Regions from separate parts of the Vibrio sp. Vb0349 genome, predicted to be linked through region 2. Evidence: riboswitches for the same ligand, from Rfam matches in the RefSeq annotation. Region 2 holds a riboswitch; the other holds the start of a gene.

Region 1 (12,423 bases), on a different contig from region 2:
GTAACACAGGCGGGATTTACGAAAAACAACGCGATTACATTCGTATGCTGGCTGAAAAGCGCGTTGATGGCATCCTAGTGATGTGTTCTGACTTAACCGAAGAACTAAAAGAGATGCTTGACCGTCATGCGGACATTCCTAAAGTGGTCATGGATTGGGGCCCAGAGAGCTCGCAAGCAGACAAAATCATGGATAACTCAGAAGAAGGTGGCTACATTGCGACCAAACATCTGATTGACAATGGTCATACGGATATCGCTTGTCTAAGCGGTCATTTTGAAAAGCTTGCTTGCCAAGAGCGCATTGCAGGTTTCCGTCGCGCAATGAGCGAAGCGAACCTAGCTGTAAATGAAGACTGGATCCTTGAAGGTAACTTTGAATGTGATACGGCCGTATTAGTTGCAGATAAAATTACCGCAATGGACAAGCGCCCGACGGCGGTATTCTGTTTTAACGACACAATGGCTCTAGGCCTAATGAGCCGCTTGCAACAAAACGGGATCAAAATTCCTGAAGATATTTCAGTGATCGGCTACGACAACATCGAGCTTGCAGAATACTTCTCTCCACCGCTAACGACTATCCACCAACCTAAACGTCGTGTTGGTAAAAATGCATTCGAAATTCTACTTGAGCGTATCAAAGATAAAGAACACGAAAAACGAATTTTCGAAATGCAACCTGAGCTTGTAATTCGAAATACTGTGAAAAAAATGAACTAAATTTTACTGTATTTAACCGTGTTAAATAAGCGCTCTACAGGGGCGCTTATTTTTTTGGGAAAATTAAGCATTCTCTAATACTTCACACCGCTCTAATAACAATTGACTAACGTTAACTCCCTGTTTTATATAAATGTAATATATATTAAGAACTCCTTTTCAAAGGCCAATTTGCACCTTTCCATATGCAAAATAGAGCATTCAATCTATCATTTTTATTGAACCAAAATCACACTTTTAACGCTAAACCGTGATGTTAATTCAATATAAGAAGTATGCTCATTGTGTCACGCACAGGGCAAACCATTCGAAAGAGTGGGACGCAAAGCCTCCGGCCTGAACCATATTACGATATGGAAGGTAGCGGGGTTACCGATGGCAAGTGTGTAAGCAATGACTTTACTCTGTAATGACATTGTTTTTACGCATGTTTGCTACTCTCTCGGACCTGACTTTTGGTGGCGTAATATTAATTACACCGAGATAACAAAACATGGATAAACCGATACTCAAAGACTCTATGAAGCTATTTGAGGCACTTGGTAATATCAAGTCGCGCTCAATGTTTGGTGGCTTCGGACTATTCGCTGATGAAACAATGTTTGCACTAGTGGTAAACAATCAGCTTCATATCAGAGCAGACCAAAAAACTTCATCTGACTTCGAGAAACAAGGGCTAAAGCCTTACGTTTATAAAAAACGTGGCTTTCCAGTCGTTACAAAGTACTACGCTATTTCCAGCGATTTATGGGAATCAAGCGAACGCTTAATCGAAGTAGCGAATCAATCATTGAAAAAGGCAAAGCTTGAGAAAGAACAGCAAGCAAGTACAAAGCCTAACCGTTTGAAAGATTTGCCTAACTTACGACTGGCTACCGAGCGCATGCTAAAAAAAGCCGGCATCGAATCCGTAGAGAAGCTTGAAGAGGAAGGTGCGCTTAACGCCTATAAAGCGATAAGAGATACGCACTCTGCAACCGTCAACATTGAGTTGCTATGGGCACTAGAAGGTGCTATCAACGGCACTCATTGGAGTGTGGTACCTCAAGCTCGCCGAGATGAGTTGATGAACGGCCTCCAATAAAAGTCGGCCTAAAAACTATCTTGTAAAACCGCAGTCTAATCTGCGGTTTTTTTGTGAAATTTTTTCGGTTTTTCTACTGTCTTATTACATATACCCCAAATTGGAATCAAAATTATGAATAAGAAACTGATATTAGGTCTCATCCTACTAGCGGCTATCGTCTTTTTAGGTATTAACTTTGGCCAGTATTTAACCTTAGAGAATGCAAAAGCCCAACAAGAAGCACTAACTACATACATCGATCAGAATTTTGTATTCTCGGCTGCGATTTACTTTTTTACCTACATTGCAATTACCGCTTTTTCTATCCCAGGAGCGGCAGTAGTCACCTTACTTGGTGCAGCCTTATTTGGTTTTTGGACAAGCTTGCTACTGGTTTCTTTCGCTAGCACTATGGGGGCAACACTGGCCTTCTTGAGCAGCCGATACTTATTGCGTGACTGGGTACAAAACAAATTCGGAAATAAACTCAACGCAATTAATCAAGGTGTCGAAAAAGACGGAGCTTTTTATCTATTTTCCTTGCGTCTAATCCCTGTATTCCCTTTCTTTCTAATCAACTTACTGATGGGTTTAACACCGATGTCTGTAGGTCGATTTTATCTCACTAGCCAAATAGGTATGCTGCCAGGCACAGCCGTATATCTGAATGCAGGTACTCAATTAGCAACAATTGAAAGCCTATCGGGCATTGTTTCACCCGCAGTATTAGCGTCTTTTGCGCTATTGGGACTATTTCCAATCATCACTAAATGGGTTATGAATAAAGTAAGGCCGACACCGAGTCAGCAAAACTCGTAATTGGTGAAGTGGGTGTATTGATGAAAATATTTATCGCTAAAAACCCAGCAGAAGCACACATTGTATGTGAGCTGCTTAAAGTGGAACAAATTTACTGTGAAGTTCGTGGAGAAGGTATTTTCGGCTTAAAAGGAGAACTGCCGTTTGGTGATGGTACCGATCCTTATGTGTGGCTTTTTGACACTGCACAAAAGATGAAAGCTGAAGAAATAGTAAAAGCATATCGAAAACAATCCGATAGGCATGAGTATCAAGATTGGCAATGCCCAAAATGTCATGAAATAAACGAAGGGCAATTTGGTGCATGTTGGCAATGTGGATATCAACTAGGAGAGCTATAGCGGCTCTCCTATTCAGTGGATGCACTCAGTTTTAAGCACATACAGCTTGCTGTTTAATAAACTCGATGGAGTGTTGATTGAAGTCTTCTGGACGCTCTACATTGCATACATGACCACAATTCGGGATTTCTCGTAGAATGCTGAGCTTATGCGCTGCAACCATTTCTTTGACAGGTTTAATAAACATGTAATCCCTGTCGCCCATTAAGTAAAGAGTCGGAATGGGTAACTCTCGATCTTTAAAATATTTCATTAACGGATTTACATCAGCAGCAAGAATAAACCAACGTTTAAATTCTTTTTGGCAAAGCTTCTTGGCTTCGCGAATAAAAAGGTGGCGAGATTCTCGTTGGCTTCTTTGAGGCATAACAATATAAGCGAACAGTTTGTAGAGCCACATGTACGGTAGGATATGCTTACAAAAATTACCTAATTTCACTAATATCTGAGAACGAGTGTTAAGCCTTGTGACAGCACCGCCGAGCACCATCGAACGTACGCGCTCTGATGACAATTCAGCAAGGTTTCGAACAATAATAGTACCAAGCGACATACCGACAAAATGAGCGGATTGGATCTTTAAATGGTCCAATACTTTCAAAATATCTTGGGTAACTTCCGTAAAGGTATAACGGCTAGCAATGAGCTCTTTAAGTAACTGATTTGACTTTCCATGACCTCTTAAATCGATCAGCAATAAGTTAAAGTGTTGCTTGTAAGCTTTAATTTGCTTGAACCAGATAGAAGAGCTACCACCAGCACCGTGCACAAATACAACCCACTCATTACTAGTAGGGTGCAAATAGGTTTTATGAAAAAGTAGCGGCTGGGTCATATTGAGTATCAAAAAGATCGTGCTATTGAGTAAAAAGCCATCCTACCACACTCCCCTTACTCAAGATAATAAAGGCACCTCATTCAGTGCCTTTCGTTACAATTTTAAGTCAAACTAACGCTGAGTGGTAAAGCTGCAAATAAGATTCTGCGGCCTTTTGCCAACAAAAGTCTTGTTGCATCGCGTGCAACTGTACTTTATTCACTTCAGGCTCGTTTTGAGCGTAGAGCAACAGTGCCCTTAGCATCGTTAACAACAATGCCTGCGGTGTCGGTTCGAAAAAAACAAACCCCGTTGCTTCAGATGGGTTTACATCATAATCGCTAACGCTGTCCTTTAAGCCACCAACACCGCGTACTATCGGTAATGTCCCATAAGCCATACTATAGATTTGGTTTAAGCCACATGGTTCAAACTCAGAAGGCATCAAGAAGAAATCAGAACCAGCTTCAACGATATGCGCAAGTTCATTGTCATACGCTTCTACAAAGGCAAATTTGCTAGAAAACTGCGCGGCAACCTCTCGTAACTGAGCGGCAAGAACAGGGTCTCCGGTCCCAACGACAACTAGCTGAACATCGTGCTTCAAAAAATCGGCCAAAGCAGGCAACAAGTAATGAACGCCTTTCTGCTGGGTCAACCGACAAACCATACCGAACATAGCTACATTTTTTTCGGGCAAATTTAGTCGTTGTTGTAATGCTTTTTTACAAGCTTTCTTCCCTTGCGACATACTTTGCTGGTCGGCGCAGTAATTAACCGGCAAGTAGGTATCAGTTTCCGGATTCCAAGCGCTGTAATCACAACCATTCAAGATGCCGACTAAGTCCTGCGCACGTTGCTGAAACTCCCAAGCCATGCCGTGACTGCCAAGCTCTGTTTTTAGCTCCTCTGCGTACGTAGGGCTAACCGCGTTTATCTTATCTGCATTCATTACACCAGCTTTAAGCATCGTAATATGCGTTGCACTCACCGCAGCATCGGGAACGTTTCTACAATGAAACTCTGGCAAACACTGCACGTCTTCATAACTAAATACGCCTTTAAAGACCGCATTGTGAATTGAAATGACGCTTTTAGTATGAGCAAAAAACGGATCATTGCCATACCTGTGCTTGAGCAAAAATGGAACAAGACCTGTGTGCCAATCGTTCGCGTGTATGATATTAGGTTGAAAAGCGAGCTTGGGTAACATGTCAAGACATGCTGCACTAAAAAACGCAAAGCGCTCGCCGTTATCAGTATACGCTTGGTTGTTCTCCGCATACATTGATGGTCGATTGAAATACGGCGGACAATCAATCAGGTAAACAGGATTTTGACCTAACATGAGCCGCAAAACTCGATACTCCGTATGCGGCCATGATGTTAATTCTGTTTCTAATACAACTTCTGCGTCTGCGAGTTTATCAATACTGCTGTACGCAGGGATGGTAATTCTTACGTCTTGCTGTAGGTTTTGAAGGGCTTCCGGTAGTGCCTTGGCAACATCTGCCAAGCCACCACTTTTAATGAGGCCTTCAACCTCAGAAGCTACAAACAGAATAGATAAGTTGTTAGTAGCCAACTCGAGCTCCTTTCGGAATAACAACAATGCCCTCCTCAGACACGTGGAAGTGTTTTTTATCTTCTTGAAGATTCACACCAATCTGAGTACCAGGAGCAATATCGGCATCCTTGTCGACAATCACACGACGTAAAACACAGCCTTCGCCAATTTTTACGTCACCAAGAAGTATACATTCGCTGATATCGCAAGCAGAAGCAATATTACTGCGAAAACCAAGCACCGACTTTTCGATTCTTGAGCCTCTAACATAGCTGCCATTACACACTAAACTATCTATTATCTGCACACGACCATTATCAGAGTCGGTAAATGTCGCAGGTGGCAATGGTGGGTAGTAGGTGTGCAATGGCCATTTACGGTTGTACAGCGAAAATGGAGCATCTTTTTCTAGCAGATCCATATGCGCTTGCCAGTACGCATCAATAGTTCCGACATCACGCCAGTACACCTCTTCTTTTTCGCCACTGATTTTGTTGGTACTGAAGTCATACACGAACACATCACCTCTAGGGAACATCTTTGGAATGATGTCCTTTCCAAAATCATGTGATGAAGCTTCATTATCCGCATCTTCGACCAACTCTGAGAACAATACCTGAGCTTCAAAAACATAGTTACCCATTGAAACTAAAGCGTAATCAGGGTCCCCAGGAATCGACTTCGGATTTGCTGGTTTTTCTTCAAAGCCAATCATACGACCTTCACTATCGACTTCGATAACCCCAAATTGCGACGCCTCTTTTAGTGGCATGCGCAATGCAGATACCGTCAGAGAAGCCTTCTTTTCTGAGTGGAAGTTCAGCATTTGTTTGATATCCATCTTATAGATATGGTCAGAGCCAAAAATACAAACTTGCTCTGGTTCCTCTAATTCCATAAAACGCAGGTTTTGATAGATCGCGTCCGCCGTCCCTTCGTACCAACGTTTACCAGTACGCATTTGAGCGGGAATAGGATCGATAAAGCGGTCTGTAATGCCGTTGATGTTCCACCCCTTTTTTAAGTGATGGAATAAAGATTGAGATTTAAATTGGGTTAGGACGTAAATGCGCATCAGATCCGCATTAACAAAATTGTTTAGAGCAAAATCGATCAATCGATAACTACCACCAAACGGTACCGAAGGTTTACTGCGAGATTCCGTTAAAGGTCTCAAACGAGAGCCTTCACCGCCAGCAAGAATCATTCCCAAAACACCAGCCATTTGTTGTTCTCCATATCGTTATAGCTTGGATTTGGTACTCGCTTGAATGAGTCACACTCGGGGAGTCAAGCGAATACATTTAGCAACCGTCTCTGAGTTTCTGTGAACTCTTACAACACGGATAAAAAAGCTACGGCACTTCCAGTATGCAACGTCCACTCTTTCCTTATTTTTTGACGCAAACAATGCACACAGTTGCACTAATTTTTGTAATAAATTATCTAAGCGGGTTCTAAATTACAATTTTTAATACGCCATTCTGTGTACCATACAGCTCTTGCGTACTCAAGACGATATCTAGATCACACATGGAAAAGCAAACGATTACATTGTGAAAACAATTTACGAACGGATTCACTACACCGCCGATTTTTTAGCCCAATGTATAACAAATATGTGAATGCAAAATGAAAGTTACAACGAATATTTTTTACATAAAAAATACATCAGCGACTACGAAATATTGATGCAGGGATCTTCTTGCGTCAGCAAAACTCAGTCAAAGCAGCAAAGATCTATACGAACAACACAGTGGCCTTTACGCAAAAACAAAACGCAAAAAAGGCAGCGATATCGCTGCCTTTTTACATTACTTAGATCGTACGTTTTTATGCTTTCGCTTTTTTACGCTTATCAGTGACTTCCCACTTACCGTCAACAAAGAGCGCTGTCCAACCAGATGGTTTGCCATTCTCTTCCGAACGAACGTAGTTCTCTTTTGTTTTGCGACTAAAGCGTACGACTGCAGGACGACCATCAGGATCTTCTTGCGGTGCGGTCGCTAGGTATTTGAACTTCTCAGGTAAACGCTCTTCAAAACGTGCCAGTTCAGCAACCAAAGGAGCACGTGTCTCGCGCGATTTCGGGAAGTTGCTTGCCGCCATAAATAGACCTGAAGCACCATCACGAAGTACGAAATACGCATCTGAGTTTTCACATGGCAACTCGGGGAAATGAACAGGATCTTCTTTCGGGGGCGCGACTTCGCCATTCTTCAAGATCTTACGAGTGTTCTTACACGTTTCGCTCGTACAATCCATGTATTTACCAAAGCGACCGTTCTTAAGCACCATATCAGAGCCACATTTGTCACATTCAACAACTGGACCATCGTAGCCTTTTACTTTGAACTCGCCGTATTCAACAAGGTAGCCTTCACAATTCGGGTTATTACCACAAACATGCATCTTACGCTTGTCATCAATCAGGTATGCGTCCATCGCTGTTTCACAGATCGGACAACGCTTTTTAGCGCGCAGAGCTGCGGTTTCAACGTCTTCTTCTAGAACGTTAATAATACCTTCTTCGTCACCCAAGTTGATGGTTGTCTTACAACGCTCTTTTGGTGGTAACGCGTAACCTGAACAGCCTAAGAACACACCTGTCGAAGCAGTACGGATGCCCATTGGACGGCTACACGTCGGACACTCGATATCCGTCATGACGATGTGATTTAACTTCATACCGCCTTCTGACTCATCTAGCTCCGCTTTTTCAAGATCGCCAGTAAAATCAGCAAAGAAGTTGTCTAACACAGCTTTCCAGTTCACTTCACCTTCAGCGATTTGGTCCAATTTCTGTTCCATACGCGCAGTAAAGTCGTAGTTCATCAAATCGTTAAAGCTGTCATCAAGGCGGTCAGTAACAATTTCACCCATTTTTTCAGCGTAGAAACGGCGCTGATCAACTTTCACGTAGCCACGATCTTGAATCGTAGAAATGATCGATGCGTAAGTCGACGGACGACCAATGCCTCGTTTCTCCAGCTCTTTAACCAGTGCTGCTTCAGTGTAGCGCGCAGGTGGCTTTGTAAAGTGCTGTTTAGGGTCAAGTGACTCTAAGCTTAGCTTATCGCCAAGTTGTACCGCTGGAAGGATTGTATCCTCGTTTTTGCCCATTGGACGCTGTACACGAGTCCAGCCGTCAAATTTAAGGATACGGCCTTTCGCTTTAAGCGTGTATTCTGCCGCTTTTACGCTAATGGTTGTTGAATCGTATTCTGCTGGCGTCATTTGACACGCTACAAACTGATTCCAAATCAAAGCGTAAAGTTTGTGCGCATCAGCATCGACACCTTGCAGGTCTTCCGCCTTAACACCCACATTTGAAGGACGGATCGCTTCGTGCGCTTCCTGTGCTCCTTCTTTGCTACCGTACGTCAATGGTTTCGCTGGTAGGTACTTATCACCAAACTCAGAACCAATAAAGTCACGTACAGCGTCCACAGCCTCGGCACTTAGGTTAGTCGAGTCAGTACGCATATAAGTGATGTAACCGGCCTCATAGAGGCGCTGAGCTAGCATCATGGTCTTTTTCACGCCGTAGCCCAGACGTGTACTTGCTGCCTGTTGAAGCGTAGAGGTGATGTAAGGTGCTGAGGGCTTGCTCTTTGTAGGGCGGTCTTCACGCTTACATACTTCGTAACTTGCATTCTCAAGTACAGACATCGCTGCTTTGGTTTCTGCCTCATTAACTGGCTTAAACGCAGAACCGTCTTTCTGAGCAACAAGCAGTTTAAAGTCCGCTTTGTCTTTCGTTTTCGTATTCGCATGAATGTCCCAGAACTCTTCTGGTACAAACGCGTTAATCTCACGCTCGCGCTCAACTAACAGTTTCACCGCAACAGACTGCACGCGACCAGCAGATAAACCACGAGCCACTTTTTTCCAAAGTAAAGGTGAAACCATAAAACCAACGACACGGTCCATGAAGCGACGTGCTTGTTGGGCATTTACACCATCCATGTTCAGCTCGCCAGGTGTCTGGAAAGCTTGTTGGATCGCGTTTTTCGTAATTTCGTTAAAAACTACACGTTTGTATCGCTCTTCATCGCCACCGATGATCTCACGAAGGTGCCATGCGATTGCTTCTCCTTCGCGGTCCAAATCGGTTGCGAGATAAACGCAATCTGCGTCTTTGGCGAGTTTTTGTAGTTCGTTGACAACTTTTTCTTTGCCTGGAAGGATTTGGTAATTCGCTTCCCAGTCATGATATGGGTTAATCCCCATCTTTTTGATCAACGCTTTGCGGTCTTTCTCTTTTTTAACGCGCGCTTTCTCTTCCGGACTCATCCCTTTAGTTGAGATGGCTGCGGCTTTTTTCTCACCAGTGCTTTGACCGGCCGTAGGCAGATCACGCACATGACCAACACTAGACTTAACAATAAAGTCTTTACCAAGGTACTTATTTATCGTCTTTGCCTTGGCTGGTGACTCCACTATAACGAGTGATTTACCCATAACTGACTCTAACGTCCTTCATAATAATGCGGGTAGAAACCTTGTTTAAAGGCCACCCGCATAATGTTCTATTTCATTGCTTCTTTTTTTACTATTGTGCGAGATGAAAAGAAGATCAACTGCTTTTTTGAAATTCAGATCCGATTGGTTGACAATTCATCGTCTTTATACTTCAAAGAGACAGGGTTCTGAAAGGTATTGAGCGGCATATCTAAACAGGCAAACTTAGCATCCGCTAATCCAATGCAATAAATTTTGTTACCCATCACAAAATAGTTTGGTTCAATGCTCTGCCATCTTCCTCCGCATCATGCTTATACTCTAAAAATTGATCTGTTTAGTCTTACTGAACGATTGACTGAATTAATCATGCAAACCCATTTTAGTTGTAGGTATACTCAGCGTTCTTAACTGAATAGGATGGTAGAAAGAATATGTCTGATAGAACGTTTATCGAAGAGTTCGACCTTCTTTTGATCGCTAACCAAATCATCCAAGAGCACGATGATTACATCGAGGGGATGCGAGCAACAAGCGTAGAAGAAAAAGAAGGTGTTTTAGTTTTTAAAGGTGAATACTTCCTTGATGACAAAGGTTTACCAACTTCAAATACGACTGCAGTATTCAATATGTTCAAATACTTAGCGCATCACCTTTCTAAGGAATTTACGCTGGTTAAATAGTATTGGGAAACAAAAAAGCCAGAGTGTTATTCACTCTGGCTTTCCTGTTTTAGGTCAGAATATTTAGCAACTTAAAGCCTTAAGTTTGTCGAAGTAGTCAGGGAACGTTTTCGACGTACACTTTGGATCGTTAATCGTCACAGGCGTATCACTAAGTGCCACCAGCGAAAAACACATCGCCATACGATGATCATCGTAAGTATCAATCGCTGCATGCTTTAACTGAGAAACAGGTTTGACGATGATGTAGTCTTCCCCTTCTTCCACTTCCGCACCAACTTTACGTAACTCAGTCGCCATAGCTGACAAACGGTCTGTTTCTTTTACACGCCAGTTATAAACGTTACGAATAGCGGTAGTGCCTTCGGCAAATAACGCTGTTGTCGCGATGGTCATTGCAGCATCAGGGATATGGTTGTAATCCATATCAATGCCTTTTAATTGACCAACACGTGAAATTACGTAGTCATCACCCCATTCAATTTCTGCACCCATTTTTTCAAGCGCATCAGCAAATTGAATATCACCTTGAATGCTGTTTTTACCGATACCCGTTACTTTAACTTCTCCACCTTTGATGGCTGCCGCCGCCAAGAAGTAAGAAGCAGAAGACGCGTCACCTTCAACCAAGAAATCACCTGGAGCGATGTATTGCTGACCGGCTGGAATCACAAACTCTTGATAGTCGTTGTTGATCACATCGACTCCAAACTGCTTCATGATATGCAGGGTGATATCGATATAAGGCTTAGAAACCAAATCGCCTTCGATGTTGATGCGAATTTCACCTTCAGCCAATGGCGCAGACATTAAGAAAGCGGTCAAGAACTGACTTGAAATGGACCCATCGATAGAAACTGTACCTGCTTTTAGGCCAGTACCAATTATTTTGAGAGGCGGAAAGTTCTCGTTTTCCATGTACTCAACGTTCGCACCAGCATCTTTCAGTGCCGTGACAAGGTGACCAATTGGACGCTCTTTCATACGAGGTTCGCCCGTCAGTACATACTCCCCTTCTCCAAGACAAAGAGCCGCAGCTAATGGTCGCATCGCAGTGCCAGCATTGCCGAGAAATAACTCTACCGGCTCTGAGACAGAAAACGGACGCCCAAGGCCGTCAACGAGACATTCTGTTTTATCTTCGGAAAGTTGGTATTGAACGCCTAGTTTAGTCAGCGCATTCAGCATATGACGAATATCATCACTGTCGAGGAGATTAGTAAGGCGAGTTCTGCCTTTAGCAAGAGCAGCAAGTAAAAGAGCTCGATTAGAAACACTTTTAGAGCCAGGAAGGTTCACTTCCCCTTGAATTTTATTGATAGGTTGTAACGTTAGGCTTTCCATTAAAAGTTGATAATCCTTTGTGCCCTCAACATACGATTTTTTATGAGGGCTAAACAATTCTTCGTGAATTCAGACTACCCAAAAAAACACGACAAAACCAGAGTAAATCGGCGCTAATTTATGAATATCCTCAAGCAGCCTAAAGATACAGAATTAAAGGCATTGCCAGCGATGTAAATCAGAGCGAAAGAAGCACGGCGAAACAGCAAACTATTTCAACTTTATTTGACGATAAGCCAGCCCGACTGTACATGCCTGATTAGGCTTCGTTAGACTAAAACAACCTAGGGTTAATAAGTGATATCAACCCTGACTCCATCATCAAAATATAAAATACGAACTTCATCCCCTCGACTAAATAACATATTTTTATCAACATCTTGGATGACATTAATTAGCTTATCACCCTTCACTTTGATGAGTAGCTCAACTAACTTATATTCAACCGTGTATTGGTAATTACTTTGGTTTTGAGCAACTGCGGCACCTGCAAGCGCACCCACTGCCGTCGCGACTTCTCTTCCCGTACCGCCACCAAATTGATTACCGACTAAACCACCGATAGTGGCACCAAGTAGTGTCTTCCAACCGTTACTTTTC
Region 2 (12,423 bases):
CACCAATACCTCTAGTTGATTGTCTCTTTTGCCTTCGGGTAGCCCCACCATTTCATCATAAGCACTTTGATGCACTAGAACCTGCTTATTTGCTTTGATATTCCTGCACTTCTTTTGCATCTCGATCAGGGAATGAGCCCTCAAAAAGATACCGTTGTCATCAGTGATAAATTGCGCTTCTCCATCAATCACGACAGATGCCTGGTACAATGCGAGATCAAGCGAATGAATGACCAATTTGTCTACATAGAAGTATTTTTGTAACTTACTCAATGGTATTGCCATGTGTCACCTCCCTGAAAGTTACCTCTACGTTTTGTAGAATAAAACCGATCATTGGATGAGATTTCTTCGGTTTACTTGCGTACAACATCGGAAACAAAGAGGATTCCGATGCAAACAATCAATGTCGTGTGGTTAAAGCGAGATTTAAGGCTGACTGACCATCAACCACTAACTCAAGCATTATCAACAAAGCACCCAACTGTGCTTTTGTATATTGTTGAACCATTGCTATTGAACAACCCACACTATTCTGAGCGCCACTGGCGATTTGTTTGGCAATCACTGCAAGACATGGATGAAACGCTCAAAGCGTATGGGCATCGAATCACGGTGCTGTTTGACGATGCCTTAGCATGTTTCCAATCAATTCAAGCGCAATATCAAATCAACGCTGTTTTTTCTCACCAAGAAATAGGACTCAACTGCACCTTTGAACGAGACCGACAAGTTGCCGCTTGGCTGTATGAGCAGAACATCGACTGGTTTGAATTCGAACACGGTGCTGTAATCAGAGGTGCAATAAACCGGCAAGGTTGGGACAAACATTGGGACTCTGTCATGAGAGCCTCAATAAGCCCTATTGAGCTCCAAACCGACTTATTGCATTCATTGGATGCAGAAGCTCTCGGCTGTTCGTTTTCGCCACCATCATCCTGGCTATCAAAATGCAAAGGAATGCAAACGGGAGGAAGCCGGCTCGCTTGGAAAACACTAGAGGACTTTTTCCATCGTCGAGGTCGTGATTACTATCGAAGCATTTCTAGTCCCACAGCCTCACGCACAGCCTGTACTCGACTTTCTCCATATCTCGCTTGGGGTAACATATCCTTGCGTGAAGTTTATCAATACCTTTTGAAACACTGGCAAGTCGCTGGGTTTCGTCGCAGCTTAATTGCATTGTCTTCACGGCTTCATTGGCACTGTCACTTCATCCAAAAATTCGAATCGGAATACGACATGGAGTTTTACTGCGTTAATCGGGCTTACGAACCATTGATTAAACAAAGTAGTACTTTCGATGAAGAAAAGTTAGCAGCATGGAAATCCGGGCATACTGGCGTACCTTTGATTGATGCCTGCATGCGCTGTTTGCACCACACTGGTTACATTAACTTTCGCATGCGTGCCATGCTGGTTAGCTTTCTTACTCACCACATGAACATGGATTGGCGAGTAGGTGTAACGCATTTAGCGCAACTATTTCTCGACTTTGAGCCTGGAATTCATTACCCACAATTCCAAATGCAAGCAGGAGTAACCGGGACTAACACAATCCGTATTTATAATCCGATCAAGCAAGCCCAAGAACATGATCCTAACGGTACGTTCATCTACAAGTGGGTGCCTGAGTTACAAATGGTTCCTCCCCCTCTTTTATTCGAGCCCTGGACAATGACCCAGATGGAAGCTGTCATGTATCAGTTGCAGCCAGATAGCCGTTACCTTGCACCTATTATCGCACCAGACAACACAGCTAAGGCAGCAAGAGAGCGCTTATGGGCGTGGCGGAAACGAGCCGATGTGAAACAAGAAGGCAGACGAATTCTTGCGCGACATGTTAGGCCCTCAAAAGAAAGTAGGACGCGATGATCATCTTTCAATCACGATGCGTACAAATGCAAACACACTCAAGGGAACCCGCTGTACCCTCAACTAGTAAGGAACACACTATGTTCAAACGTATCTTAGTTATCGCGGCGACACTGATGGCGACATTATCTTTTATGCTTCCCGTCAAGGCTCATGAGCATGGCATGATGAAAGCCGATATTGTCGACGTTGCCGCTGAAAACGGCTCTTTCAATACGCTTGTTGCTGCGGTGAAAGCAGCGGGCTTGGTTGACACTCTCAAAGGGGAAGGCCCATTTACTGTTTTTGCACCAACGGATGACGCTTTTGCAAAACTGCCAGACGGCACAGTCGACATGCTCTTAATGCCGGAAAACAAAGACAAGTTAGTATCTGTTTTGACTTATCACGTCGTCCCAGGGAAAGTGATGGCTGCCGATGTTGTTAAGCTAGACAAAGCGACTACGGTTCAGGGGCAAGATGTGATGATTAAAACCATGGGCGATAAAGTCATGGTTAACGATGCAAATGTCATTGCAACCGATGTGAAAGCTAAAAACGGTGTCATTCACGTGATTGATACTGTCATCATGCCGAAATAACACCATTCAAAGGGCGGGACACTCCGCCCTTTAGACAGAACTTCTTCCACCCTTAGCACGATTCCTCTCCACTTATCCCCAACAAACCTCCATTCATTCACTGTGGCTATAAAAAAGATAAAAACAAAATTAAAATCAATATCTTGCAAAACGATACTGCATAATATTGACGAGGTTAAGATATCATTATCTTTCAATTTGAGAACAGGATTCCATGTCAGTGACGTTTACTTTTCCACATGTAAATTCTTAAGCTAAATTTTGGCTGCTCAATCACATTTCGGCAAACCATTCGAAAGGGTGGGACGCAAAGCTTCCGGTCTGTCAGCATTTAAAAATCTAAAAGAATGCTCATGATAGCGGGGTTACCATGACGCAGTGTTACAGAAGTCCAATTTCTGTAGCGTTGCTTTATGCTCAGCATGTGCCGGGGTGTGACACTAGTTTGTCAGCCATAACAGAGGACATGTGATGAAATCATTTCCAACCAAATCCGTACTCGCGTTAGCACTTGCAAGCATTAGCTCAGGTGCTGCGGCTCACGGTTATGTATCAGAAACCAATGGTGGTGTCGCTGCAAGTCGCTCGGCACTATGTAAGTATCCAACGCCAGATACTAACGAAAAAAATAATAACTGCGGTGCGATTCAATATGAACCGCAAAGCGTTGAAGGCCCTGATGGCTTTCCCGAAACAGGGCCTCGCGATGGTAAAATAGCGAGTGCCGAAACCGCTTTAGCAGCTGCCCTTGATGAGCAAACTGCCGACCGCTGGGTAAGACGCCCTATTCAAGCAGGTACACAAACTTTTGAATGGACATTTACCGCTAACCACGTGACGCGCGACTGGAAATATTACATCACCAAGCCTGATTGGAACCCAAACGCTTCACTATCACGAGACTCTTTTGATCTAACTCCTTTCTGTGTCGTCGACGGCAATATGGTTCAACCCCCGAAACAGGTAAGCCATCAATGTAATGTGCCTACTCGCGAGGGATACCATGTCATCCTGGCAGTATGGGATGTTGGCGACACTGCCGCCTCATTTTATAACGTGATCGATGTGAAATTTGATGGTGACAGTCCCGTTATTCCAGATTGGAAGCAAGGCGGTCAAATTATTCCTACAATGGATTTAAATATTGGGGATTCGGTTTATACACGCGTATTTGATCAAGCAGGTGAAAACGTGGCGTATAGAACTGAACTAGAAATTACCGATGCAGCAATGGGCCAAGCGAAAAACTGGTCTTACGCACTCGCGACTAAGCTAAACCAAGAACAAGCAAAACTGCAAGCCGGGCAGTATGCAGAGGATGAATTCACTCCTGTTTATGGTACTAATCCGGTGTATCTGCAAGCAAATAGCGGCCTTGAGCGAGTAGAGATCGGCTATAACATTGAAACTCCTGTCCCAGAATACTCACTCACAGTAGATGGCTTAGCAGACGAGTATATCATTGAGTCAACACCGACAACGTTGGATCTGACACTAACTGCTGAAGGCGATTTAAATGCAGAACTCACCGTTTACAATCACCATCGCGAACCACTTGCAAGTTGGGCAAACGAAATGAAAGACGGCTCGGTAGAGGCGATATCGCTCGCTTTAAGTAAATCAGAGCCGGGTCACCATATGCTCGTGACACGTATTAAGGACAAAGATGGCAACTTGGTGGATCAGCAAACACTCGACTTTCACTTAAAAGAAGAGTCAGTTACTCCACCACCATCTGGTGAGTACGATTTTGTCTTCCCTGAAGGACTATCTAGCTACACTGCGGGCACGAAAGTGCTTGCCAGAGACGGGGGCATTTATCAATGTAAACCTTTCCCATACTCTGGTTACTGTATGCAGTGGAAAGAAAGCGCAAACCATTACGAGCCTGGAATAGGTTCACACTGGGAGATGGCTTGGGATAAAGTCAACTAAATCACCCTTTGAACGTTACGCAAAAGAGCCTCACTATGAGGCTCTTTTATAATCAAACGCAAAAATGACAATTTTCCCGGTCTAAACCATAAACACCGGATAAACTAGAGAGATGCGCTCGCCCCTCAATCAGCCCCATTTCATACCCTTCTAGTAAAACGGATTGTCGCATTGATAAGCGCTGAACATGAAAATTATCTGGTGGGGCAATTACCCTAACATGTGTTCCTGGTGGAGGGTTACGAATAAACTCCAATGATTGATTATAGTTATCTGCACGTCTTAACATCGCATCCGCCATTTTGGGGTGCTCCGCAAAAAGTTTCTTCATCAGCCATGTGGTCTTAACTGGCTTTTTGGCATAATTCAGTGGGTGAGAGAGTACTACGGTTATGTCGCGAGCCCCTCGACGATAAGCCTCACGCACTGGGATAGAATCAGCGACCCCACCATCGGTATAACAACCGCCAGAAAAACAAGGGGTATGCTTGTAGGCAATCGGTAATGCTGTTGTCGCTTCAATCGCATGGTGAAAATTATCACGTGTCACACGGTAATAATCTGCCTGCCCTGTATCTACATTTGTTGTCGCTGCGAGAAAAGGAACGCCATTAAACAGTTTATTTTCATCGACGGGATACAAGCGATTAGATTCTTCAAACAACCACTTCACATCGATGAGGTCCCCACCTTTAACGAAGCGAGTCGGGTCAAAAAAGCGTTTGCTTGTGGCCAGCTTAGTAATGACGTTAATACTGCGATGCGGGTAGTCGGTCAAATACCCAATCAAATTTGATGCACCAGCAGATACACCGATTGCAAAATCAAACGGTTTATAACTCTGCTCTAAAAACGCATCTAACACTCCGCTTGCGAAGACGCCTCGCATCGCGCCACCTTCTACTACAATTGCTTTTGTTGCCATATTTCCCCCATTCTCCTTGCCAAAAGAGTAATGAAATTCGTGCAATCACAACAATTGAATATTCTTATTATTGAAATAGGTGAAGTCTATTTATTTCTCTCTTAGAAAATGAAAACTAAAGTTCAAAAAATCCGTACCCGTTAGAAATGTAATTGCGGGCTTAACCAAGGTGGCAAGGTCTAAGAGAAATCTAGGAGAAAACCGTTTTATAAGCTTCGCCCGCGCCATCAATGAACATTTGAGTACCAATAACCGCTAGAATTAAGCCCATCATTTTAGTCACAACATTTAGAGCACTTGGTCCAACCGCTTTGACCAATTTGTCTCCAAATAAAAACAGTACATAGGTGATCACACAGAGGACAGCGAAAGAAACGATAGTAATAATGGTTTGATCGAAACCACCCGCTGTCGCAAAGTTCATCGCGGTAGCAATCGTTCCAGGCCCAGCTAATATTGGCATCGCCAGTGGAGACACTGCAATACTCAATGCCGCCCGTTGCTGAGCTGGTGAATACGCCTTCTCTTTGGTTTTCTGATGCGTCGAATCACCTTGAAGCATGTTAAAACCTATCAAAAACACCAAAATACCGCCTGTTATTCGCAATGCATAAAGCGTGATACCAAACAAATCAAAAATTAACTTACCGGCAATAGAAAATATCGCGATGATAATAAATGCAATAAAAACCGAGCGAAGCGCAATGGAACGGATGGTTTCTTTATCTTCATCAGCAGTTAAACTCAAAAAGATGGGAATATTGGCGATAGGGTTCATGATGGCAAAGAAGCCCATAAACACCGTAACTGTATGAACAATGAGTTCTTTCATATTTTCCACTGCATTTAAATTATTGATTCTAAAAACAGTATATACGCTCTCAAACAGAACGAGTGGTGTATTCTCGATTCGTCTTCACACTTATGCACCAAGCATTGTTTTTCTTTTGAGATAGTTTACCGACTCATCAAATGTCGCTAAGGTGAGTCTTCAGCCTTTAACGTAACAGGGGATGTTAAGTCACCATGAACAGCACGATTCAAACAATTCTCAATCACCGCTCAATTCGAAAATTCACCTCACAACCGATTGAGAGTGAACAATTAGATGCCATTCTTCAAGCCGGCCTTGCGGCGTCCTCATCAAGCATGTTGCAAGTCGTTTCAATTATCCGCGTGACCAACAAAGAAAAACGTACGCTATTAGCTCAATATGCCGGAAATCAAGGGTACGTAGAAAGCGCGGCTGAGTTTTTGGTGTTTTGCATTGATTACCAACGCCACGCCAGTATCAACCCAGATGTTCAAGCTGATTTTACCGAGTTAACGCTAATAGGCGCTGTAGACTCGGGCATCATGGCACAAAATTGCTTGCTTGCGGCGGAGTCGATGGGACTAGGAGGTGTGTATATTGGTGGTTTACGAAACAATGCCCAAAAAGTAGACGAATTATTAGGTTTACCTAAAAATACCGCCATTTTATTTGGTATGTGTCTTGGTCATCCAGATCAAGCCCCTGAAGTAAAACCTCGCCTACCTAAGCATGTCGTGGTGCATGAAAATCAGTATCAAGACCTAAGCTTGGATGATATTCAGACGTATGACCAAACTATGCAAAACTACTATGCAAACCGTTCGAGCAATCAAAAACAGAGTACTTGGTCGCAAGAAGTCACCAGTAAACTGGCTGGGGAATCACGTCCGCACATCCTGCCTTACTTAAACAGAAAAGGGCTCACTAAAAGGTGATGACTACAATACGATAGGATCAAAAAAGGCCTCTGAAGAGGCCTTTAGAATTTATCAGCAAAAACTTGCTTAGTTACCGCCTGAACCGCCTGATGGTGGAGCAACCGGATCAACTGGCTTACCAGGCTTCGCATCTGGAACTGGTGGAACGGTAGGTTTGATTTGGTCTACAGGCTTACCTGCAGCAATGTCTTTTTCAACCTGCTCAACAACGTTCTTCGTATCTTCTTCAGAGATTTCTACGTAAATCACTTCTTCAGAATCCGCGCCTGCTTTAGGGTAATGCGGGTATTTCGCAATCACTTCTTCTGCCATTGATTTTGCAGCTACAGCTACGGCTTCAGGTGCAGCTGTTGGGTTCGCTTTAATGATATCAGACACGATATTTGCCGTAGCAACTAGCTTCGTAGCAAGTTCGCTATTGCCGCCTTCACTTTGAAGGTTAGCAACTACAGACTCTGTATCACGAAGGATTTCGTCAACTGTTTTACCACTTGCATTGATATCGATACCTAAATTGGCAAATACTTTTTCAGCAGTATCTGATGAGTATACCTCTCCGTCATCTAGAGAGTTAGCTACCAACGTTGTAAATGGAGAACCTGTAACTAAAGAGTCAGCTTGGGCAAGACCTTTAGGAATCTTGTAATCAGACGTAATAGGTTTTCCGTTAGATGCATCTACACTCTTATCAGTATGCTTCAATGTGAAAGTACATTCACCTGGTGCACTCACTACGTCGATATGGCTGATGCGAGCTTTACCAACCATGCCTTCATAGTTTGTTGTTAGCTCATCAGCCTGACCTTTTAAGTCTCCACCACAGTCATAAGATACTTCCATGCCGATAACAGCTGGGTCATAAGCCTGTACTGAGTATGTTTTTACCTCAGGATCGCTGTCACTACCACAACCTGCTAGTAGAACAGCAGCCACACTTGCCGTTAAAAGTTTGATTTTCAAAATTAGCTCCAATATTTGTTGTTATATCCGACCGCAACACGAAGCATAACGGCAGTTGCATATAGTGTAAATAGGATGCATACAACTTTGGCATGAGTTTTTTCACATTACTGCCTGTTTGCTTGTGCAAAATCATGCATTCATCTCAATAACGCTAAATAGACACAATTTTGTCATGTATTCGTCAGTATTTTTTCGAGTAACTTGTTGCCTTTATTGCAACCAGATGGATAATAGTTGACTATTTTTTGTGGGTCGGATTTTCACACCTTCATTAATAAAACTAAGAGCTCTAAGTCGCTAGCAGCCATTTGGAGTGTTTATTACACAAATAATTCTGAATGGACTCGCTTTCTAAAGGCTTAAAACTGCAGTAAATCGTCAATATTGATGAAACGCAGTTCAATTAGAATGAATCAATTTCAGTCGGCAAACTTTCTTTCGGTAGTTATAAACCAATGAACACATTTAATAAATTTTTGGGGATATCAGTACTTCCAATCCTTCTTACAGGGTGTACTTTGCCTGGTAGCCACCTTTCGGTCAGTGACAAAACAGTCATGAGCACTGAATCGAGTGATATAGAGTCTCAGGTTACCGTTTATCCCTTAACTTTGGAGCGCGTAACGTCTTTAAATTCAGTGGACCCTTTTTCAAAACCAAACCCAGAGTTAGATATTGAAATCGCAAAATATGAATACGAAGTAGGACCTGGCGATATCTTAAACATCACTATTTGGGATCACCCAGAGCTAACGATCCCAGCGGGCTCATACCGAAGCTCAGCCGAAGCGGGTAACTGGGTGCATTCGGATGGCACGATCTTCTACCCTTACATCGGTGTCGTACATGTTGAAGGCAAAAACGTACGTCAGATTCGCGCAGACATTGCAAGCCGCCTTGCAAAATACATTGAGAGCCCACAGGTCGATGTAAGCGTTGCGGCATTTCGCTCTAAAAAGACTTATGTAACTGGCGAAGTTAACAAGCCAGGACAACAACCAATTACAAACATCCCCCTTACACTTCTAGATGCTGTGAATAGAGCTGGCGGACTGGCTGCCGAGGCTGATTGGCGTAATGCGACACTGACACGCAATGGCGTTGTTGAAAATGTCTCTTTGTATGCTCTGATGCAACAAGGCGATTTAACTCAAAACCGCCTTCTAAAGCCTGGCGATATTGTTCATATTCCTCGTAACGATGCGCAAAAAGTATTTGTTATGGGCGAGGTTAACGATCCGAAATTACTCAAAATTGATCGTAGCGGCATGAGCCTTACTGAGGCTCTTAGCAGCGTTGGTGGTATCAGTGAAATCTCCGCAGATGCTACCGGTGTGTTTGTCATCAGACGTTCAAAAGAAGAAGCTAAAATGGCGGACATTTATCAGCTAGATGTTTCTGACGCTTCTGCTTTGGTGATTGGTACTGAGTTTGATCTCAACCCTTACGACATAGTCTATGTGACGGCTGCACCTGTTAGTCGTTGGAATCGTGTGATTGCTCAGCTCGTTCCAACCATTTCCGGCTTTAATGAACTAACTGAAGGTGTACTACGAGTACGCACTTGGCCGTAAAACAACGTGCCGCAAGAAAATTATCTCTTGCGGCACGTAATCGATAGCTACTCAGCTCAATTGCGCAATATATAGAAGCCAGCAATTCAGTTGAGATCATAAGCATACAACTTAAAGTAGGGTAAGCATTTGTTTTCTAATATTCTTGTCGTCTGTGTCGGTAATATTTGCCGCTCTCCAACAGGAGAGCGGCTTTTGCAGTCTTTACTACCAAACAAACATGTCGCATCAGCAGGAATCGCAGTAGATAAGAGCCATCTAACGGGAAAAGCTGCTGACGAGATGGCAACCACTATCGCGAACGAACATGGCGTAAGCTTAGATGGACACGAAGCACGACAATTAACACCTGAGCTTTGCGCTCAATACGATCTGATATTGGTTATGGAAAAAGGTCATTTAGAAGCCTTAACCAAAATCGCTCCTGAGGCACGAGGTAAAACGATGCTGTTTGGACAGTGGATAAATGAAAAAAACATCCCTGATCCATACAGACAAAGTAGAGAAGCTTTCGAACATGCATATACGCTTATAGAAAAAGCAGCAAAAGCGTGGTCTCAAAAACTATAAGCCGCAAGGCTAAATAAACGCCAATGGCAAGGTATTTAAGAAGTTAAAGTAATGACAACACAAACTATTAAGCAATCACGTCAAGCCGACGATGAGATCGATTTGGGAAAGTTATTTGGGATCATTCTCGATGCCAAATGGCTCATTCTATGTACCGTAGTCCTATTTTCAATTATAGGCGTCGGCGTTGCCATTCTATCAACACCTATCTATAAAGCTGACGCTCTTATCCAAATCGAAAGTAAGAGTTCAGGTGGTATTTCAGCGATGGTTGGTGATATGGGAGAGCTGTTTTCAGCAGAATCATCAGCGACAACAGAAATAGAGATCATCAAATCTCGTATGATCTTGGGCGGTACTGTTGATAAGTTCAACTTAACGACTGTCGTTTCTCCAAACTACATGCCAATTATTGGTAAAGGCCTCGCTCGACTACAAGGTGAGCAAATCAGTCTGAGCGTTTCACGATTTAATGCTCCTTCTTACGCAGTTGGCGTTCCTTTAACTCTTGAAGTTATTGATTCTGAAAAACAGACGTTCAGGCTCTTAGAAGATGACAATAACGTCATTTTAGAAGGTAAAGTTGGTGAACTGCTTGAGAAGAATGGATACCAGTTTTTGGCGACTGAACTTGTGGCTCAAACTGGTGACTCATTCACGGTCAGCAAAATCAGTAAATTAGATGCAATTAATAAACTTCAAGAAAACTTATCGATTAACGAACGTGGTAAGCAAACCGGGATTATATCTTTAAGCTTCTCTGGTGAAGACCGCGCTAAGATTCAAGATATCTTGAACGACATTAGCCAAAACTACTTCTTACAAAACGTTCAACGAAATTCTGCAGAGGCAGAGCAAAGCCTCGAGTTCTTGAAAGGTCACCTCCCAGACATCAAAACAAAACTGACCGCTTCTGAAGACGTTTTAAATCGGTTCCGTCAAGAAAATGAATCTATCGACTTAGGCCTTGAAGCTCAGTCAACGCTGAAAGTAATGGTTGAGTTAGAAGCACAGCTAAATGAGCTTACATTCAAAGAAAGTGAGATCAGCCAACGCTTCACACAGGATCACCCAGCTTATAAGTCGCTACTTGATAAACGTGAAACACTACTAAAAGAGAAAGAACGTCTTAATAAACAAGTTCAAAAGTTACCGAAAACACAGCGTGAAGTTCTACGTATGACACGCGATGTAGAAGTAAACCAACAAATCTACATCCAACTATTGAACAAGGTTCAAGAGCTCAACATTATTAAAGCCGGAACAGTTGGCAACGTTCGAATCTTAGATAACGCTCAATCTTTCTCTAAGCCAATCAAGCCGAAAAAAGCGCTTATCGTTGTGCTAGCAACACTGCTTGGCGGTATGGCAGGCGTGGCTTTCGTATTAATTCGTGCAGCATTCCACCGTGGTGTGGAAACACCAGATCAAATAGAACAGATTGGCATGCCAGTTTACGCAAGCGTTCCAAAATCTATTCAACAACTGGAATTTGCAAACAAGCTTAAGCGCAACAAAGGCAGCAACAATGAGCTAGTCCTTCTAGCGGAAGCTAACCCAGCCGATCTTTCCATTGAGGCTCTACGTAGTCTTCGCACTAGCTTGCACTTTGCAATGATGGAAGCGAAGAATAACGTTCTTATGATTTCAGGTCCTGCACCATCTATCGGCAAAACATTTGTATCGACCAACTTTGCGGCCGTCGCTGCGAAAACCGGTCAGAAAGTGCTGCTTATTGATGCGGATATGCGTAAAGGTTATTTGCAGCAATGCTTCGGTCTACGTTGGGACAACGGTCTTTCTGATTACTTGAGCGGTAAGACATCCCTTAGCAACATCATTAAATCTACATCCATTGATAATTTAGATGTTGTGACTCGCGGCCAAGTACCACCAAATCCGTCAGAACTTCTTATGCACCCTCGCTTCAAGAGCTTTGTTGACGAGATGTCTGCACAATACGATCTAGTCATCATCGATACGCCGCCTGTACTCGCAGTTACCGACCCAAGCATTGTTGGCGCGCTTGCAGGAACAACTCTGATGGTCGCTCGTTTTGATCAAACGACTTTGAAGGAGATTGAAGTCGCGCAAGGTCGCTTCGAGCAATCAGGCGTTGAAGTTAAAGGTGTGATTCTCAATGCAGTTGAGAAAAAAGCATCTAACTCATACGGCTATGGATACGGCTACTATAACTACGCGTACAAAAGCGAATCATAAATTGAATTTAGATCGCTAATTAAATCAA

The links. A riboswitch is a leader RNA that binds a small molecule or an ion and turns the genes downstream of it on or off. The one in region 2 is predicted to bind cyclic di-GMP.
Region 1: it holds a riboswitch for cyclic di-GMP, as region 2 does, so the genes downstream of both, R7Q47_RS15900 (TfoX/Sxy family DNA transformation protein) here and gbpA (N-acetylglucosamine-binding protein GbpA) in region 2, are expected to answer to the same signal.

The regions. Positions count from the first base shown of each region.
Region 1 covers NZ_JAWOTS010000015.1:2,515-14,937, forward strand. Annotated here, with positions in the region: gene purR (HTH-type transcriptional repressor PurR) at 1-722, shown strand, start outside; cyclic di-GMP riboswitch class I at 1,010-1,099, shown strand; gene R7Q47_RS15900 (TfoX/Sxy family DNA transformation protein) at 1,216-1,806, shown strand; gene R7Q47_RS15905 (TVP38/TMEM64 family protein) at 1,921-2,607, shown strand; gene R7Q47_RS15910 (DUF2007 domain-containing protein) at 2,628-2,948, shown strand; gene R7Q47_RS15915 (alpha/beta fold hydrolase) at 2,980-3,783, opposite strand; gene glgA (glycogen synthase GlgA) at 3,893-5,350, opposite strand; gene glgC (glucose-1-phosphate adenylyltransferase) at 5,340-6,557, opposite strand; gene topA (type I DNA topoisomerase) at 7,166-9,796, opposite strand; gene R7Q47_RS15935 (YciN family protein) at 10,231-10,479, shown strand; gene aroA (3-phosphoshikimate 1-carboxyvinyltransferase) at 10,543-11,823, opposite strand; gene R7Q47_RS15945 (glycine zipper 2TM domain-containing protein) at 12,114-12,423, opposite strand, start outside.
Region 2 covers NZ_JAWOTS010000001.1:283,187-295,609, reverse strand. Annotated here, with positions in the region: gene R7Q47_RS01310 (DUF6482 family protein) at 1-285, opposite strand, end outside; gene R7Q47_RS01305 (cryptochrome/deoxyribodipyrimidine photo-lyase family protein) at 394-1,875, shown strand; gene R7Q47_RS01300 (fasciclin domain-containing protein) at 1,956-2,456, shown strand; cyclic di-GMP riboswitch class I at 2,729-2,829, shown strand; gene gbpA (N-acetylglucosamine-binding protein GbpA) at 2,928-4,391, shown strand; gene R7Q47_RS01290 (patatin family protein) at 4,444-5,316, opposite strand; gene R7Q47_RS01285 (MarC family protein) at 5,507-6,148, opposite strand; gene nfsA (oxygen-insensitive NADPH nitroreductase) at 6,343-7,065, shown strand; gene R7Q47_RS01275 (hypothetical protein) at 7,135-8,028, opposite strand; gene R7Q47_RS01270 (polysaccharide export protein) at 8,487-9,605, shown strand; gene R7Q47_RS01265 (phosphotyrosine protein phosphatase) at 9,735-10,175, shown strand; gene R7Q47_RS01260 (polysaccharide biosynthesis tyrosine autokinase) at 10,227-12,395, shown strand.